Desulfocurvus vexinensis DSM 17965: one gene and its partner. The protein of the gene in region 1 interacts with the protein of each later gene in a pairwise test. Links are inferred from orthologs where the notes say so. Each region holds a gene or a part of one and is shown in the gene's direction. Other genes may lie near its edges. The genes, in order: G495_RS22815 and clpA.

What was found.
Region 2: the proteins of G495_RS22815 (region 1) and clpA interact in binary tests that used the Escherichia coli proteins (3 or more experiments, as listed by UniProt). The link is inferred for Desulfocurvus vexinensis DSM 17965 from one-to-one orthologs.

Annotation. Positions count from the first base shown.
Region 1 is NZ_JAEX01000007.1:125,174-128,644, forward strand. Bases 216-3,452 are described here. They hold G495_RS22815 (ATP-binding protein), read left to right. Parts: upstream 216-522; coding sequence 523-3,252; downstream 3,253-3,452. Other genes in these bases: G495_RS0108365 (substrate-binding periplasmic protein), read left to right, coding at 216-505; G495_RS0108375 (diguanylate cyclase), read left to right, coding at 3,304-3,452. In the rest of the region: more of G495_RS0108365, read left to right, coding at 1-215; more of G495_RS0108375, read left to right, coding at 3,453-3,471. UniProt on the Escherichia coli protein: Member of the two-component regulatory system UvrY/BarA involved in the regulation of carbon metabolism via the CsrA/CsrB regulatory system. Phosphorylates UvrY, probably via a four-step phosphorelay.
Region 2 is NZ_JAEX01000005.1:142,344-145,623, forward strand. Bases 189-3,234 are described here. They hold clpA (ATP-dependent Clp protease ATP-binding subunit ClpA), read left to right. Parts: upstream 189-585; coding sequence 586-2,883; downstream 2,884-3,234. Other genes in these bases: G495_RS0106130 (ATP-dependent Clp protease adaptor ClpS), read left to right, coding at 274-585; aat (leucyl/phenylalanyl-tRNA--protein transferase), read left to right, coding at 3,084-3,234. Also shown: G495_RS17910 (class IV adenylate cyclase), read left to right, coding at 1-147; more of aat, read left to right, coding at 3,235-3,280. UniProt on the Escherichia coli protein: ATP-dependent specificity component of the ClpAP protease. It directs the protease to specific substrates. It has unfoldase activity. The primary function of the ClpA-ClpP complex appears to be the degradation of unfolded or abnormal proteins.

The DNA of each region.
Region 1 (3,471 bases):
GGACATGATGACCTGCCACGACAAGCCCCCCCGGGGGCTGACGCTGGCCGGGGTGCCCATGTACGAGGGCAAATACTACGTGTTCTTCAACCGCGAGAACATCGGGCAGTGGTCCGTGCCAGGCAGCCTGGAGGGCCGCACCATCGCCTGGCGCATCGGCTACTACGACCTGACCAACCTGCCCGCGCCCATGCAGCACAAGGAGCTGAAATCCGGGGTCTCGGCCCTGGGCATGGTCATCCTGGGGCGTATCGACTTCTACCTCGACGACCTGAACTTCATCGAGGATTCCATCCACAAGAACACCATCCCCTTCGACATGGCCCGCTTCCGCATCGAGCCCGTGGGCGCCCGGGGCTACTTCCCGGTGCTCAAGGATACCGAGCGCGGGCGCAAGATCCGGGAGCTCTACGAGCGGGGCATGGAGCATCTGTACCGCGCGGGGCGCCTGCAGGCCATCTTCGACCGCTGGGGCTTCCCCCTGCCCGCCTACGCCTTCGACTAGCCCGAAAAGCCCCGGCCATGCCCCAGCCCTCGCCCGCCCCCGCGCCGCTCGTCCCCATCCGCGACTCCATCGCCACCCGGCTGCTGACCATGGTCTTCGCGGTCTACGTGGTCATCACCATCGCCCTGACCGCCGTGCACATGGCCGCGGAGTACTACAACACGCGCGACACCGTGCTCAAGGACCTCAAGGCCATGACCCAGATCTTCAACCAGGGTCTGGCCACGGCCATCTACAACGTGGACGACGTGCAGATCAATTCCATCGTCCAGGGGCTCATGGAGAGCCCGGTGGTGGTGGGCGTGCGCGTGGGCACCGAGTACCAGGGCACCTATTCGGCGGGCGAGACCTTCCGCGACAGCCCGCCCGGCGAGGAGGCCGGGCCCGGGGGCGGCCCGCGCGGCGACTTCTTCTGGCACACCGAGCCCATCCTCTACTCCGAGGAGATCGGCCAGAAGGTGCCCATGGGCCAGGTCACGCTCTATTCCAGCCGCTACGTGGTGCTGGGCAAGGTCTGGTACGGGTTCATGTTCATCCTGGTCAACTCGGTGATCAAGACCATCGCCCTGTGGGTCATCTTCCTGTGGGTCAGCCGCCCGCTGCTCTCGCGGCCCCTGGGCCGACTCACCGCCGCCGCCCGCGAGATCGACATGGACAACCTGGAGCACCTGCGCGTGGACGTGGGCACCCGGGGCCGCAACGAGCTCAAGGTGCTCGAAGACGCCCTGAACTCCATGATCACCAAGCTGCTGGCCGCGCGGCGGCGCTCTGAGGGCCTGCACGCCAGCCTGGCCGAGGCCGGGCGCAGGCTGGAGGACTACAACCGCACCCTGGAACAGCGCGTGGAAGACCGCACCCGCGAGCTGGAGGCCCTGCTGGTCCAGGTGCGCACCGCCCGCGAGGCCGCCGAGGTCGCCAACCGCGCCAAAAGCGAATTCCTGGCCAACATGAGCCACGAGATCCGCACCCCGCTCAACTCCATCATCGGCATGAGCGACGTGCTGGCCGACAGCGGGCTGACCCCCGAGCAGCGTCAGTACGTGGACATCTTCCGCTCCAGCGGCGAAACCCTGCTGGGCATCATCAACGACGTGCTCGACTTCTCCAAGATCGAGGCCGGGCAGGTGACCCTGGAGCGCATCCCCTTCGACCCGGCGGCCCTGGCCGAGACCGTGTGCGACATGTACGCCGTACGCGCCCGGGAAAAGGGGCTGGAGCTGATATGCGCCGTGGCTCCGGGCCTGCCGCCGCTGCTGGCGGGCGACCCCACGCGCCTGTCGCAGGTGCTCTCCAACCTGCTGTCCAATGCCTTGAAATTCACCGCCGCAGGCGAGGTCGAGCTGGCCGTGGATCAGCCCGACCCGGCCCGGCCCGGCCTCTTGCGCCTGAGCGTGCGCGACACGGGCATCGGCATCCCCGACGCCATGAAACAGGCCGTGTTCGAAAGCTTCACCCAGGCCGATTCGTCCACCACGCGGCTGTACGGCGGCAGCGGGCTGGGCCTGGCCATCAGCAGGCGCATCGCCGCGCTCATGGGCGGCAGCCTGACTCTGGCCGATGCCCCCGACGGCGGGGCGCTGTTCACCTTCGAGCTGGAGCTGGCCGTGGCCGAGGCCGGGCCGCGCCCCAGGCCCCTGGAAGGGCGCACGGCCCTGGCGGTGGCGGGCAACGCGAGTGCCCTGCGCGCCCTGGCCGCGCACCTGCACGGCCTGGGCGCCACGGCGCTCACCGCCCCCGACACCGCCGCCGCCCGGGCCCTGCTGCACCAGCGGGCCGCAGGCAACGCCCCGCCGCTGGACGCCGCCCTGCTGGACCTCGCCGCCCCGCAGGGCGACGCGCCTGCCCTGGCCCGCGAGATCCACGACCAGGGCCTGGCCCGGGACATCGTCCTGCTGGCGTGCAGCAGCGACCAGCGCCCCGAATCGGCCCGTGCCCAGGGCCTGGATTTCGCCCGCTTCGCCATCAAGCCCGCCAGCCCCGCCAGGCTGGCCCGCGCCCTGGCCGAAGGCGGCGCCCCGGCCCCGGGCGCCGCCCCGGCCCCGGCCCACGGCCTGCGGCCCCTGGCCATCCTCCTGGCCGAAGACCAGCCCGCCAACCGCAAGCTCATCCGCTACTACCTGGCGGGCACGCCCCACAGCCTGACCGTGGCCGAAAACGGGGCCCAGGCCCTGGAGCTGTTCCAGGCCGCGCGCCCGGACATCGTGTTCATGGACATGGAGATGCCCGTGCTGGACGGCTACGACGCCACCCGCGCCATGCGCGAGTACGAGCGCGCCCTGGGCCTGGCGCCCGTGCCCGTGGTCGCCCTCACGGCCCACGCCTTCGAGGAGCACTTCCACAAGAGCGCCCAGGCGGGCTGCACCGGGCACCTGACCAAACCCATCAAGAAGGCCCGTTTCCTGGAAGCCCTGGCCCGCTACACCGGCCAGGGCGGCCCGGCGCCAGGGGCCGCCCCCGTGGTCCTGGCCGACCCGGCCATGCGCACCCTGGTCGAGGAGTTCCTGGCCGAGGCGGCCGCCGACCTGGCCGCCATGCGCCAGGCCCTGGCCCGGGGCGACCTGGACACCGTGCGCGTGCTGGGCCACGGCCTCAAGGGCTCGGGCGGGGGCTACGGCTTCGACACCGTCACCGAGCTGGGCCGGGCCGTGGAGACCGCCGCCGTGCACGCCGACGCCGACGCCCTGGCCGACCTGTTTGAGCGGCTGGAAAAACATCTACGCGAGGTGGTCATCCGCTATGGGGAATGATAGGCTGGCCCATCGGCCCCGGGCCCAGCGGCCCGGCCCCGGCGGAGCATCATGAGCATCCTCATCGTGGACGACACCAAGAGCGTGCGCGCGCTCATCGAATTCTACCTGCGCTCGGACGGGCACCAGGCCCTGCACCACGCCGAAAGCGCGGCCCAGGCCCTGGAACTGCTCGGCGTGGGCGTGCCCGGGGCGGCCGCCAACGGCTGGGACCTGGTG
Region 2 (3,280 bases), on another replicon or contig:
GACGGCCTGCCCACCTCCGCCGCCAGCTACCACGAACTCAACCGCGCCCACCGCGCCGCCCACGGCCTGTCCGCCGACGACAGCTTCGTCTTCGGGCCCGGGGAGCCCGGCGACCCGCCCGCTGGACAAGACCCGCACAAGCCTTAACTCTTGTGCCGGACCCGAGCCCCTTTACCCCGGGGCGGTTTTCTCGTAATTGTATATCAACGCAGAGGTGTCTTCGACGCCCGGAGCCCTGGCGGCCCCGGGCGCGGACCCGAGGGAGGCCACGACGTGACGACGCCGTTTTCGCGGCCCGGCGAGCCCGGGGTGTATCTGGACGACGAGGTCCGCGAGCCCAGGAAATGCAAGGTGCTTCTGCACAACGACGACTACACGACCATGGAATTCGTCGTGCATATCCTGCGCGACGTGTTCCGCAAGACCGAGGCCGAGGCCACGGAAATCATGCTCAGGGTCCACAACGACGGGATCGGCGTATGCGGCGTCTACACCGTCGAGGTGGCGGAAACCAAGGTGGCCGTTGTGCGCCAGCGCGCGGCCCGCGAGGGCTTCCCCCTGAAATGTACCATGGAAGAGGTGTAAATGCTCTCCAAGCAGCTTGAGACAGTGCTCAGTTCCGCCGTCAAGGAAGTGAAGCGCCGCAGCCATGAATACCTGACCCTGGAACACCTGCTCTATGCGGTGCTCCTGGAGGAGAGCGGGCGCGACATCCTCGTCAATTGCGGGGTCAACGTCATCCGCCTGAAGCATCAGCTGGAGCGGTTCTTCATCGACCACATGGAAACCCTGCCCGAAGACGCCGCCGTGGACGTGGTGCAGACCCTGGGCGTGCAGCGCGTGCTCCAGCGGGCCATCTTGCAGATCCAGTCCGCCGGGCGCGACGAGGTGCGCGTGGGCGACGTGCTGGCCGCGCTGTTCGAGGAGGACGACTCCTACGCCGTGTATTTCCTGAAGTCCCACGGCGTGTCGCGCCTGGACATCCTGGAATACATCGCCCACGGCGCGGGTGGGGCCCCGGGCCCCGGCCCGGGCTGGGAGCGGCCCTCCGGCGCGCCCCTGCCGGGCCAGCCCGGCCCGGGCAAGGCCGCCGAGGCCCCCGAGGGCGGGTCCATGCTCGACCAGTTCACCGTGGACCTCTCCGCCCGCGCCCAGCGCGGCGAGATCGACCCGCTCATCGGCCGCGAGGCGGAAATCCGCCGCACGGTGCAGGTGCTTTCGCGCCGGCGCAAGAACAACCCGCTCTTCGTGGGCGACCCCGGCGTGGGCAAGACCGCCCTGGCCGAGGGCCTGGCCCTGCGCATCCACCAGGGCGACGTGCCCGAAAGTTTCAAGGACACCCGCGTCTTCTCCCTGGACATGGGCTCCCTGCTGGCGGGCACCAAGTACCGCGGCGACTTCGAGGCCCGGCTCAAGGGCGTCATCAAGGAACTGCTGGCCATCCCGGGCTCCATCCTCTTCGCCGACGAGATCCACACCATGGTCGGCGCCGGGGCCACCACCGGCGGCACCATGGACGCCTCGAACATCTTGAAGCCCGTGCTGGCCTCGGGCAAGCTGCGCTGCATCGGCTCCACGACCTACGAGGAATACAAGAACCACTTCGAGAAGGACCGCGCCCTGTCGCGCCGCTTCCAGAAGATCGACGTGGCCGAGCCCGGCGTGGCCGATACGGTGGAGATCTTGAAGGGCCTGCGGCCCTACTACGAGGAACACCACGGCGTGCACTACACCATGGGCGCCCTGCGGGCCGCCGCCGAGCTGTCGGACCGCCACCTGGCCGACCGCTACCTGCCCGACAAGGCCATCGACGTCATCGACGAGGCGGGCGCGGCCTACACCCTGCGGGCCCGGCGCCGCAAGGGCGACGCCATCCGCCCCGAGGACATCGAGGAGGTCATCGCGCGCATGGCGCGCATCCCCTCCGAGCGCATCTCCACCTCGGACCGCGAACGCCTGCGCAACCTGGACGCCGACCTGAAGGCCGTGGTCTTCGGGCAGGACGAGGCCGTGACCGCCCTGGCGCGGTCCATCAAGCGCTCGCGCGCGGGCATGCGCCCCGTGGGGCGGCCCGTGGGCAGCTTCCTGCTCGTGGGCCCCACGGGCGTGGGCAAGACCGAGCTGGCCCGCCAGCTCGCCGCCTGCCTGGGGGTCAACTTCCTGCGCTTCGACATGAGCGAGTACATGGAGAAGCACGCAGTGTCGCGGCTCATCGGCGCGCCCCCGGGCTACGTGGGCTTCGACCAGGGCGGCCTGCTCACCGACGCCGTGCGCAAGAACCCGCACACCGTTTTGCTGCTCGACGAAATCGAGAAGGCCCACCCCGACGTGTTCAACATCCTGCTCCAGGTGATGGACTACGCCACGCTCACCGACAACAACGGGCGCAAGGCCGACTTCTCCCACGTCATCGTGCTCATGACCTCCAACGCGGGGGCCTGGGAGATGAGCGGCAAGACCATGGGCTTCGGCGCCCAGGCCGGGGAGGACCGCAGCGACCTGAGCCTCAAGGCCGTGGAGAAGATCTTCTCCCCCGAGTTCCGCAACCGCCTGGACGCCGTGGTGCCCTTCCGCAACCTGACGCCGGAGGTCATGGAACGCGTGGTGGACAAGTTCATGGCCGAGCTGAACCAGCGCATGGCCGAGCGGCGCGTGCATATCCGCCTCACGGCGGGCGCCCGGGCCTGGCTGGCGCGCCAGGGCTACGACAGCCAGTTCGGCGCGCGGCCCCTGGGGCGGCTGATCCAGAAGGAAGTGGAAGACCCCCTGGCCGACGAGGTGCTCTTCGGCGCCCTGCGCTCGGGCGGCGAGGCCGTGGTGGAGGCCCCGCGACGGGGCGCGGCGGCGGACGGCGGCGCACTGCGCTTCCGCCTGCCCGGCTAGGCGCGGGGCGTCGGGGTGTTTGCGCGGCCTGCGGCGGACGGAGCGGGCGCGCGGCGGCCCGAGAGCCACGGGCCGGGCCGGGAGCGGGCGCGCGCCTGTGGCGCGCCCGGGGCCCTGGCCGGGCGTGGCGGGGACGCTGCATCGCCTTGCGGCGCCCGGGCGTGCTCCATGCGGACCCCGGGGCCGCCGGGGGGCGCGCCGTGACCATCGACTTCATTCCCCCGGGGGCGGACTGGTTCCCGGACCCGGCGCGCGCCGGGGCCGACGGCCTGCTGGCCTTCGGCGGCGACCTGGCCCCCGAGCGCCTGGTGCGGGCCTACGCCCTGGGCATCTTCCCCTGGTACGGCCCTGGCGACCCCATCCTGTGGTGGTCGCCGGACCCGCGCTGCGTGCTGCC